3 regions of the Streptomyces sp. NPDC003456 genome follow, and region 1 is predicted to be linked to each of the others. Evidence: riboswitches for the same ligand, from Rfam matches in the RefSeq annotation. Region 1 holds a riboswitch; each other region holds the start of a gene.
What was found. Region 1 has a riboswitch for thiamine pyrophosphate ahead of thiO (glycine oxidase ThiO). Riboswitches for the same ligand answer to the same signal wherever they lie in the genome.
Positions count from the first base shown of each region.

Region 2: it holds a riboswitch for thiamine pyrophosphate, as region 1 does, so the genes downstream of both, thiC (phosphomethylpyrimidine synthase ThiC) here and thiO (glycine oxidase ThiO) in region 1, are expected to answer to the same signal.
Region 3: it holds a riboswitch for thiamine pyrophosphate, as region 1 does, so the genes downstream of both, ACFYWG_RS20665 (thiamine ABC transporter substrate binding subunit) here and thiO (glycine oxidase ThiO) in region 1, are expected to answer to the same signal.

Region 1 covers NZ_JBIAOK010000003.1:960,087-963,956, forward strand. Annotated here, with positions in the region: gene ACFYWG_RS15250 (thiazole synthase) at 1-248, opposite strand, end outside; gene thiS (sulfur carrier protein ThiS) at 251-451, opposite strand; gene thiO (glycine oxidase ThiO) at 448-1,620, opposite strand; TPP riboswitch at 1,618-1,729, opposite strand; gene ACFYWG_RS15265 (hypothetical protein) at 1,782-2,132, shown strand; gene ACFYWG_RS15270 (NAD(P)/FAD-dependent oxidoreductase) at 2,165-3,406, shown strand; gene ACFYWG_RS15275 (Rv2175c family DNA-binding protein) at 3,494-3,859, shown strand.
Region 2 covers NZ_JBIAOK010000006.1:465,773-469,642, forward strand. Annotated here, with positions in the region: gene ACFYWG_RS26475 (SsgA family sporulation/cell division regulator) at 1-92, shown strand, start outside; gene ACFYWG_RS26480 (YibE/F family protein) at 291-2,159, opposite strand; TPP riboswitch at 2,232-2,421, shown strand; gene thiC (phosphomethylpyrimidine synthase ThiC) at 2,414-3,870, shown strand, end outside.
Region 3 covers NZ_JBIAOK010000004.1:987,360-991,229, reverse strand. Annotated here, with positions in the region: gene ACFYWG_RS20670 (ABC transporter permease) at 1-1,190, opposite strand, end outside; gene ACFYWG_RS20665 (thiamine ABC transporter substrate binding subunit) at 1,166-2,251, opposite strand; TPP riboswitch at 2,328-2,432, opposite strand; gene rlmN (23S rRNA (adenine(2503)-C(2))-methyltransferase RlmN) at 2,457-3,563, opposite strand.

The sequences.
Region 1 (3,870 bases):
AGGACGGCCTCGCCGGCGGTGAAGCAGCCCGCCGTGTTGGGCAGCACCCTGATGCCGAGCCGGTCCAGGACGGACAGCACCGAGCCGTGCACGGAGGCGTCCACCCGGCGCATCGCCACCGTCGTCAGCTCCGTGCCGGAGGCGATCAGGGAGCGCTCCAGCACGTCGAGGCTGGGCGCCCCGCCGGTCCCCATGATCAGGCGGGAGGTGAAGGACGTGCCCCCGAGGACGAACGGATCGTCGGCCATGGTCAGCCTCCCTGGACGGCGGTGAGGACTTCCACGCGGTCCCCCTCGGACAGCGGCGTGGCGGTCCACTGCGTGCGCGGGACGACGGTTTCGTTGAGGGCGGCGGCCACCCCCGAGGGCGAGGTGGTGAGGGACCTCACGACGGCGTCGAGGGCCGTGCCGGGCCGGACGCGGCGGGGCTCGCCGTTGACGGAGATGTTCATGCGGGCTGCTCCGTGAGTGCGGGGGCGGTGCGGAAGCGCTCGGGGGTGAAGGGGCGGGCCTCGGCGGGCAGTTCGCCCGTGGTCAGGGCGTGCGCCAGGACGTCCCCGGTCACCGGTGTGAGCAGCACGCCGTTGCGGTGGTGGCCGGTGGCCAGCAGCAGTCCGTTGAGAGCCGTCGGGCCGAGCAGCGGGGCGTTGTCCGGGGAGGCGGGGCGCAGCCCGGCCCGGGTCTCGGTCAGCGGCAGTTCGGTGATGCCCGGCACCAGCTCGTGGGCGTCGCGCAGCAGCTCGTAGACGCCGCCCGCGGTGACGGTGGTGTCCCAGCCCAGCTCCTCGCTGGTCGCCCCGATCACCAGCTCGCCGCTCTCGCGCGGCACGAGGTAGACGTGGCTGCCGCGCACGACCGCGCGCACGGTGCGGCTCAGGAACGGCCCGTGCCGCGCCGGCATGGTCAGCCGCACGACCTGGCCCTTCACGGGCCGTACGGGCGGCAGCACCTCGTCCGGGACGCCCGCGAGCCGGCCGCTGAGGCTGCCCCCGGCCAGCACCACCCGCCCCGCGCCCAGCGCGGTCCCGTCGTCGGTGACCACACCCGCGGCCCGCTCCCGTACGACGGTGAGCCGCTCGGCCCAGGCGCGGTGCAGGGCCACCCCGGCCCGCTCGCACGCGGCGACCAGCGCCCCGGCCAGGCGCCGGGGGTCGATCTGGTGGTCGCCGTCGACCCGCAGCCCGCCGCGCACCCCCGGCGCGAGCATCGGCTCCAGCCGGCGGCACTCGCGACCCGACAGCCACTGCGAGTCCAGCCCCGACCGCTGCTGGAGGGCGTGCAGTTCACGCAGGTGCGCCCGGTCGTCGGCGTCGAGGGCGACGGCCAGGGTGCCGCAGCGGCGGTAGCCGAGGTCGTGCCCGGTCAGTTCGGTCAGCTCGGCCGCGAAGTCCGGATAGCGGCGGGCGGAGGCGAGGTTCAGCCCCAGCAGGGTCTGCTCGCCGTAGTGCAGTTCCGTGACGGCGGCCAGCATCCCGGCGGCGACCTGGGCGGCCCCGCCGCCGGGTTCGGGATCCACCAGGGCCGTGGTGAACCCGCGCTGCGCGGCCCGCCAGGCCGTGACCAGGCCGATGATCCCGCCCCCGACGACGAGGACGTCCGGTGTGGTGGACGTGCGCGACATGGGCGTCCAGCCCCTCCCTTCGCCGGCATGACCCGGATCAGGTTCGTACGGTCGGAGGCCGCCAGCCTCCCTCTCAGCCCGGTGCGTCCGGGCTCCCGCGAGTGCTCTACGTTGGCCACCCTAGCCCGATCCCGCACCCCGCAGTAAGGGAGCCTCCGCGCATGGCCCGATCCCTCGACGGTCTCGTCCTCGCCCCGGTCGCCGACCAGGCACCCGGCCAGGTCGGGACGTCCACCCGGTTCACCTACCACGAGCGGGAGGGCCAGGTCTGGGCCGACTACGCGGGCGGGGACGTCGTACGCGGGCATCTCGTGGGTATCCGGGAGGGTGACAGGCTCGACTTCCGCTACGTCCAGCTCCGGCGGGACGGCACCACCGCCTCGGGGCACTGCGTCTCGACGGTCGTGGAGCTGCCCGACGGGCGGGTGCGGCTGGAGGAGACCTGGGAGTGGGAGTCCCGGCCGGGCAGCGGCACGAGCGTTGTGGAGCAGGTCACGGCGCACGAGCACTGACTGACGAAGCGTCAGGTGTCTATGGTGATCAGGTGAGCGAGCAGACGCAGGAACCAGGCCCGTCCGCGCCGCGGCGCGTGGTCGTGGCGGGCGCGGGCATGGCCGGGGTGCAGACCGCGGTCGCCCTGCGCGAGCAGGGCTTCACCGGCACCGTGACCCTGATCGGCGCGGAACCCCACCAGCCCTACGACCGCCCGCCGTTGTCCAAGGCCGTCCTGCTCGGCAAGGCCGAGGGCTCCGCCTTCGACGTGGACTTCGAGGCCCTGGGCATCGGACTGCGCCTCGGCTGCGAGGTGCTGGGCCTGCGCCCCGGCGACCACGAACTGGACACCGAGGTGGGACCGGTGCCCTACGACGTCCTGGTCGTCGCGACCGGCGCCGAACCGGTCCGGCTGCCCGGCACGCAGGACGTGCCCGGTGTGCACCTGCTGCGCACCCTGGACGACGCCGAGCGGCTGCGGCCGGTGCTGGCCGCCCGGCACGAGATCGTGGTCGTCGGCGCGGGCTGGATCGGCGCGGAGTTCGCCACGGCCGCGCGCGAGGCCGGCTGCTCGGTGACCGTCGTGGAGGCCGCCGGCCGTCCCCTCGCCGACGCCCTGCCCCCCGAGGTCGCCGCGCCGATGGCCCGCTGGTACGCCGACGCGGGCGCCTCCCTGCGCACCCACGCGCGCGTGCAGCGGGTCGAGCCCGGCGCGGTCGTCCTGGACGACGGCTCGCGGCTGCCCGCGGAGGCGGTGGTGGTGGGCATCGGCGCCCGACCCGCCACGGCCTGGCTGTCCGGATCCGGTGTGGCCCTCGGCGCCCACGGCGAGGTCGTCGCCGACGCGCACCTGCGCACCGGCGTACCGGACGTGTACGCGGTCGGCGACTGCGCCTCCTTCCCCTCGGGCCGCTACGGCGAGCGCCTGCTGGTGCACCACTGGGACAACGCCCTGCAGGGGCCGCGCACGGTCGCCGCGAACATCGTCGGCCGCGCCTCGGGCGCACCGCCCGCGGTGTACGACCCGGTGCCGTACTTCTGGTCCGAGCAGTTCGGCCGGTTCGTGCAGTACGCCGGGCACCACGCGGCCGCCGACGCGCTGCTGTGGCGGGGCGACCCGTCCGGGCCGGCCTGGACGGTGTGCTGGCTGCGGGGCGAGCGGCTGGTCGCCCTGCTGGCGGTCGGCCGCCCCCGGGACCTGGCGCAGGGCCGCCGCCTGATCGAGTCGGGCACGCCGATGAACCCGGTGCTGCTGGCGGACCCGGCCAGGCCGATGAAGGCCGCCACGGCCTGAGGACGCGGCCGGAGCGGAGCGGGCCGTTCCGCCCGGGTGGACCGGGTCGGCTTCCGACTGTCGGTGGCGGATGGCAGGCTTGTTCCCGTGACCGAGATTGACGCAAAGATCGATGCTCTCGTCCCCGCCTGGCTCACCCTCCCCGACATCGCCGAGCAGCTCGGCGTCGAGGTGACGCGTGTGCGGCAGCTGGTCAAGGAGGGCCAGCTCATCGCCGTACGCCGCGGTGAGAACCGCGCGCTGCACGTCCCCGCCGCCTTCATCGACGGGGACAAGGTCGTCAAGGGCCTCACCGGCACCCTGACGCTCCTGCGGGACGACGGCTTCACGGACGAAGAGATGCTGGAGTGGCTCTTCACCCCCGACCCCAGCCTGCCCGGCACCCCGGCGCAGGCGCTCAGCGAGAATCGCGGCACGGAGGTGAAGCGCCGCGCCCAGGCGCTCGCGGTCTGACCCGGACTCCA
Region 2 (3,870 bases), on a different contig from region 1:
TGCCGCTGGGGCAGGAGGGCTCGCTCGCCGACTTCGACGCGCATCTCGACGAGGCGCTGGACCGCATCCTCGCCGAGCAGGGCGCCGGCTGACCGAGCGTCCGCGCGGCACGGTGGAGTAACGCTTCGCCGGGGGCCGCCGGCGAAGCGGGAACGCTGTTGCCCGGTGCCGTGGTGACGGGCGACTCGGTGGCGCCACGCGGCAAGAGGCCGGACTGCCGTCGGCGAAGCGCCCCAAGCCGCGCCTGCGTCAGCGCTCGCGTCTTCGGTCCCTGCCCCTGAAGGGCACCGTCAGCGCTTGCGGCGTCGGCCCCTGCCTCCGCGCGCCGGTGCGGTCGCGGCCTCCGTGGCGGGTTGTGGTTCCGGGCGGTCCGCGGAGACCACGAGGGCTGCCAAGGCCGTGGTGACCGGCACCGAGGCGACCAGGCCGATCGAGCCGACCAGCGTGCGCACGATCTCCTCGGCGACCAGTTCGCTGTTCGCGACCGTCCCCACACTGCTCTGCGCGATGGAGAACAGCAGCAGCAACGGCAGCGCGGCACCCGCGTAGGCGAGGACGAGCGTGTTGACGACCGACGCGATGTGGTCGCGGCCGATCCGGATGCCCGCGCGGTACAGCCCGCGCCAGCCCATCGTCGGGTTGGCCTCGTGCAGCTCCCATACCGCCGAGGTCTGGGTGACCGTCACGTCGTCGAGCACGCCGAGCGAGCCGATGATGATGCCGGCGAGCAGCAGACCGCTCATGTCGATCGTCGGGTAGAGGCCGTGGATGAGGCCGGTGTTGTCGTCGGTGTTGCCGGTGAGGGCCGCCCAGTCGATGAACACCGAGCCCAGGAAGCCGATCAGCAGCAGCGAGATGAGGGTGCCGAGCACCGCCACCGAGGTCCGCGCGGACAGGCCGTGGCACAGGTACAGGGCGATGAGCATGATCGCGCTCGAACCCACCACCGCCACCAGCAGCGGGTTCGAGCCCTGCAGGATCGCGGGCAGGATGAAGAAGTTCAGCACCATGAAGCTGATGGCCAGCGAGATGAGGGCCATCAGCCCCCGCAGGCGCCCGACGACCACCACGGCGACCGCGAAGATGCCGGCGAGCAGGCTCAGAGGCAGCCGGCGGTCGACGTCCGTGACCGAGTACTGCAGGTCCTTCGGTGCGGAGGGCTCGTAGGCGACCACGACCCCCTGGCCCTCGCTCAACTGGCGGGACTGGTCGGGCTGGACGATCTCCGTGAACGTGCGGCCCTTGTCCTGGCCGGTGTCGATCCGGATCGTCGCCTTCTTGCAGGTGCCCGCCTCCTGCTGCACCGCGGAGGACCCCTCGGCGGTGGAGGTGTCGCCGGTCGGCGGGACACCCTGCGCCCCGGCCTCCTTGCAGCTCACCTCCACGACCTCGGTGACCGTGGCCTGCTGGGTCTGCCGGTCGAACCCGACTCCCGTGCGCTCGTGCGGCGGCGCACCGCCCGGCCAGAGAACGGCCAGTCCGACCAGGACGGCCGCGGCGAAGGGGATCAGGACCGCGGCGATGACCTTGCGCAGGTGCTGCGAGACGGGTGCGGCCGGACCGTGGCTGTGCGAGTGCCCGTGTCCGCCTCCCGGAACGGGACCGTCGCCGTGACCGCCGTGACCGCCCCCGTGGCCATGTCCGCTGCCCTGCCCGCCATTCTGGTCGCGGCCTGCGCCTTGTCCGCTGCCGGGTCCACCGTCACGTCCGCGACCCTGTCCGCTGCCGGGCCCGCCGTCGTGTCCACTGCCGTACCCGCCACCGTGCCCGCCACCGTGGTCGTGCCCGCCGTTGTGGCCTGCGCCGTGATCGTGGCCGCTGCCGGAACCGCGGCCGTCCCCGGGACCGTTCCCGAAGCCGTGGCGGAAGCCCGGAGCCCGTCCGCCGCTGGGTTCCGCGCCTGACCCCCGCTCATCGCGCGGCCCCTGCCCGAAGGCGCTGGACGGACCCTGGTTCTGCCAGTCACCCCGGGCGGGCCCCGGCCGCTGAGCCGGGGCGGAACCGCGCCCTTGCCCCACGACCGGCCCGTGTCCGGTGCCGGAGGCGAAGCCGTGGTCATCTCCCCGGCCGTTGCCGTTGCCGTTGCCGTTGCCGGCGCCGACGCCGGGGCCGCGGGGCGGCTCGGGCGGTGAATAGGGGGAGCGATGCGAGGTGGTCACCGACCGATCATCGCAAGAACGAGAGGGGCCCTCTGGTCACCGCGCCAGAATTGCCGCTAGCGTGGAGTCACCTTTTGTACACGCGGGAGCTCGGAGCACCGGGCTGAGAGGGCGCTGACCTTCGTCCCAGCGATGTTTCACATGAAACATCACCGAAGTCGAGTGATGTTTCCCACGGAACGTCGGAGGACGGAAGCCGCTGCGTCGACCGCCGAACCTGTTACCGGGTAATGCCGGCGTAGGGAGTAGGTCTCATGACCAACAAGGACGCACGCACGCCTGCCTCCGTTCGGGACGCACAGTCCGACGAGGCCGGGAAGTCCATCGGCTGGCACAAGGCGTACATCGAGGGCAGCCGCCCCGACCTGCGCGTGCCGGTCCGTCAGGTGCACCTCACCAACGGGCGGTCGGTCACGCTGTACGACACCTCCGGGCCATACACCGATCCGCTCGTCGAGACCGATGTCCGCAGGGGCTTGGCGCCGCTGCGTGAGAACTGGATCGTTGCCCGCGGCGACACCGAGGAGTACGCGGGCCGCCCCGTCCGTCCCGAGGACGACGGCATCAAGCACACCTCACCGCGCGGCGGTCTCCGCAACCTCGACGCCGTCTTCCCCGGACGCCCGCGCCAGCCGCGCCGCAGCCGGGACGGCAAGGCGGTCACCCAGCTCGCGTACGCGCGGCGAGGCGAGATCACCCCGGAGATGGAGTACGTGGCCCTCCGGGAGAACGTCTCTCCCGAGGTCGTGCGGGACGAGATCGCGGCGGGCCGCGCGGTGCTGCCGGCCAACGTCAACCACCCGGAGATCGAGCCGATGATCATCGGCAAGAGGTTCCTGGTGAAGGTCAACGCCAACATCGGCAACTCGGCCGTGACGTCCTCCATCGAGGAGGAGGTCGAGAAGATGACCTGGGCGACCCGCTGGGGCGCCGACACGGTCATGGACCTGTCCACCGGCCGCAACATCCACACCACGCGCGAGTGGGTGCTGCGCAACTCCCCCGTCCCCATCGGCACGGTGCCCCTCTACCAGGCCCTCGAGAAGGTCGACGGCCGGGCCGAGGAGCTGACCTGGGAGATCTACAAGGACACGGTCATCGAACAGGCCGAGCAGGGCGTGGACTACATGACCGTGCACGCGGGCGTGCGCCTCGCCTACGTGCCGCTCACCGCGAACCGCAAGACGGGCATCGTCTCCCGTGGAGGCTCGATCATGGCGGCCTGGTGCCTGGCGCACCACAAGGAATCGTTCCTGTACGAGAACTTCGAGGAGCTCTGCGAGATCCTCGCCGCGTACGACGTCACTTACTCGCTCGGCGACGGCCTCCGGCCCGGCTCCATCGCCGACGCCAACGACGAGGCGCAGTTCGCGGAGTTGAGGACGCTCGGGGAACTCAACCGGATCGCGAAGCGTTTCCACGTACAGACCATGATCGAGGGCCCGGGCCACGTCCCGATGCACAAGATCAAGGAGAACATCGACCTTCAGCAGGAGATCTGCGATGAAGCCCCGTTCTATACGCTCGGCCCGCTGACCACCGACGTCGCGCCCGCATACGACCACATCACCTCGGGCATCGGCGCCGCGATGATCGCCTGGTGGGGCACGGCGATGCTCTGTTACGTCACGCCCAAGGAGCACCTGGGCCTGCCGAACCGGGACGACGTGAAGACCGGCGTGATCACGTACAAGATCGCCGCGCACGCCGC
Region 3 (3,870 bases), on a different contig from region 1:
GACACCCCGAGCGGCAGCATCAGCAGCGCGTCGAAACCGCGCACGAACCGCCCGGCGTCCCGGCGGGTGAGCGCGACGGCGGCCAGCGAACCGACCAGCACGGCGATGGCGGTGGCGGCGACGGCGTACGACAGGGAGTTGCCGACCGCCTCGATCGGCGGGACCAGGAACATGCCGCCGTCCTGGCGGGTCAGCGCCCGGTAGTAGCCGAACCCGGGGGCGTCCAGGGAGCGCTGCACCAGCACGGCCAGCGGCAGCACGATCAGCACGGCGACGGTGGCGAGCACCGCGCCCAGCAGCGACCACTGACCGGCGCCGCGCGGCCGGCGCGCGGTCACCGCCGCGTCCACGAGCCGCAGGGCCGTCTCCCGCCGCCGCACGGTCCAGGCGTGCAGGGCGAGGATCGCGCCCACCGCGGCGAACTGGATCAGGGTCAGCACGGCCGCCGTGGACAGGTCGAAGATCTCCGACGTCTGCCGGTAGATCTCCACCTCCAGGGTCGAGAAGGTGGGCCCGCCGAGGATCTGGACGACGCCGAAGGAGGTGAAGGTGAACAGGAAGACCATCAGCGCGGCAGCGGCCACGGCCGGGCCGAGGGCGGGCAGGGTCACCTTCCGCCAGGCCGCCGACGGAGAGGCGCCGAGCATCCGCGCGGCCTCCTCCTGCCGGGGATCGAGCTGTGCCCAGAGCCCGCCCACGGTCCGGACCACGACGGCGTAGTTGAAGAACACGTGGGCGAGCAGGATCGCCCACACGGTGGTGTCCAGCCGGACGCCCCACGCCTCGTCGAGCAGCCCGCCGCGCCCGGCCAGGGCCAGGAACGCCGTGCCGACGACGACCGTCGGCAGCACGAACGGGACGGTGACCACCGCCCGCAGCACCTGCTTGCCCGGGAAGTCGAAGCGCGCGAAGACGTACGCGCCGGGGAGCGCGATCAGCAGCGTCAGCGCCGTGGAGACCAGCGCCTGCCAGGTGGTGAACCACAGCACGTGCCGCACGTCGGACTGCCCCAGCACCTCCCCGATCCGCCCGGGGTGCCAGGCCCCGTCGGCCCGCAGACCGCGCGCGACGATCGCGGCGACGGGGTAGGCGAAGAAGACCGCGAAGAACGCGACGGGCACGGCCAGCAGACCGAACCGCGCCGCCGCGCCCCGCCTGCGGGCGGCTACTTCAGTACGAGCGAGGTCCACGACTTGACCCACTGGTCGCGGTGCTCGGCGATCTTCGCCGGGTCCATGGTCTGCGGGTCCTTCGCCTGCGGCCCGAACTTCGCGAACTCCGGCGGCACCTGGGCGTCCTCGCGCACCGGGTAGACGAACATGTTCAGCGGCATGTCCTCCTGGAACCGCTTGCCCACGAGGAAGTCGAGGAGCGCCTTGCCGCCCTCGGTGTTCCGGGCGTTGCTGAGCAGTCCCGCGTACTCGACCTGCCGGAAGCAGGTGCCCTCGGCGACGCCGGTGGGGGCGGTGTCCGGCCTGGGGTCGGCGAAGACGACCTCGGCGGGCGGGGAGGAGGCGTAGGAGACGACGAGCGGCCGGTCGCCCTTGGCCTTCTTCCCGCCGGCCGAACCGGAGAACTCCTCGTTGTAGGCCTGCTCCCAGCCGTCGACGACCTTGACGCCGTTGGCCTTGAGCTTCTTCCAGTAGCTCTCCCAGCCCTGGTCGCCGTACTTCGCCGCGGTGCCGAGCAGGAAGCCGAGACCGGGCGAGGACGAGGAGGCGTTCTCGGTGACCAGCAGGTCCTTGTACCGGGGGTCCGTCAGGTCGTCGAGGGTCCGCGGCGGCTGGAGCTTGCGGTCGGCGAAGTACTTCTTGTCGTAGTTGACGCACACGTCACCGGTGTCGACGGGTGTCACCCGGTGCTTGTCCTGGTCGGCGCGGTACTCGGCCTTGACGCGGTCCGAGCCCTTCGGCTCGTACGGCTGGAACAGGCCGTTGTCGAGGGCGCGGGAGAGCAGGGTGTTGTCGACGCCGAAGAAGACGTCGCCCTGCGGGTTGTCCTTGGTGAGGATCGCCTTGTTGACGGCCTGCCCGGCGTCGCCGTCCTCCAGGACCCTGACCTTGTAGCCCGACTCCTTCTCGAAGGCCGCGACGACCTCCTTGGAGGCGGCCCACGAGTCGTGGCTGACGAGCGTGACGGTCTTGGAGTCGCCCGACCCCTGACCGGCGTCGGACGACCCGCACGCCGCGAGCGTGCCGGCCAGGCTCAGCCCGACGACCGCGGCCGTCAGGCGCTGTGCGTTGATGCTCACTGGATTCCTCCTGGAGTGACCAGGAGAAGACGCGGCCCTGCCCGGGACTTCCGTGGTCCCGGGCAGGGCGCAACAGCTCGAGTGGTGACCGATCTCCCTACCCAGAATGACCTGGGCCAGGTTCGGAGGGTCTGCGGCCGTGCCGCACTCTCAGCGCTGTGGCGCTCCCCTGTCGGAATATGCAGATGTGGATACGGCGATCAGACTACCGTTCGGTGGCCGCGAGCTGACCACACGCCCCGTCGATCTCCTGACCACGGGTGTCCCGGATCGTCACCGGCACACCGTGGGCGGCGATGGCCTCCACGAACGCCTTCTCGTCCTCGGGCCGGGAGGCCGTCCACTTGGAGCCGGGCGTCGGGTTCAGCGGGATCAGGTTGACGTGCACCGGCTTGCCCCTGAGGAGCCGGCCGAGCCGGTCACCGCGCCAGGCCTGGTCGTTGATGTCGCGGATCAGCGCGTACTCGATGGACAGCCGCCGACCGGACTTGGCGCTGTACTCGAACCCGGCGTCCAGCACCTCGCGCACCTTCCACCGGGTGTTGACCGGCACGAGGGTGTCGCGCAGTTCGTCGTCGGGGGCGTGCAGGGAGATCGCCAGCCGGCACTTGAAGCCCTCGTCGGCGAAGCGGTGGATGGCCGGGACGAGACCGACGGTGGAGACGGTGATGCCGCGCTGCGACAGCCCGAGCCCGTCCGGCTCGGGGTCGGTGAGGCGGCGGACGGCCCCGACGACCCGGTTGTAGTTCGCGAGCGGCTCGCCCATGCCCATGAAGACGATGTTGCTGAGGCGCGCGGGTCCGCCGGGGACCTCGCCGTCGCGCAGGGCCCGCATGCCGTCGACGATCTGGTGCACGATCTCGGCGGTGGAGAGGTTCCGGTCGAGACCGGCCTGCCCGGTGGCGCAGAACGGGCAGTTCATGCCGCACCCGGCCTGCGAGCTGATGCACATGGTCACCCGGTCCGGGTAGCGCATCAGCACGGACTCGACGAGCGTCCCGTCGAACAGCCGCCACAGGGTCTTGCGGGTGGTGCCCTGGTCGGTGGACAGGTGCCGCACGACCGTCATCAGCTCGGGCAGCAGGGCCTCCTGCAGCCGCGTGCGGCTGCCGGCGGGGATGTCGGTCCACTGCTCCGGGTCGTGCGCGTACCGCGCGAAGTAGTGCTGCGAGAGCTGCTTGGCGCGAAACGGCTTCTCCCCGACCGCGGCGACGGCCTCCTTGCGCTCGGCAGGAGTGAGATCGGCAAGATGCCGCGGCGGCTTCTTGGCTCCGCGGGGGGCGACGAAAGTGAGTTCTCCGGGTGCAGGCATAACCCATCCAGTGTGGCAGATCATCGCCGGGAGCCCAGGCCGGAGCGGGGTGGGGGTGGTCACCTGTGGGTGCCGACTGTCGGCGTTGGTCGGCCTCGGACGGCCCAGGGACGGCCCAGGGGGCACGGTTTCGTCAACACGACGAAATAGCTCCACGCCCCTGAGCGGTGATCACAACGAATCAGCCCCCATGAGTGCTGTCTGATAGCTCTGCGCGACGTTGTCACACGGTTGGACACTCAGCGTTGCTACCTACTGCAGCGACCAAAGCTGCGCGGGGGACGCAGTTGACGTCTGGCTCCAGCGG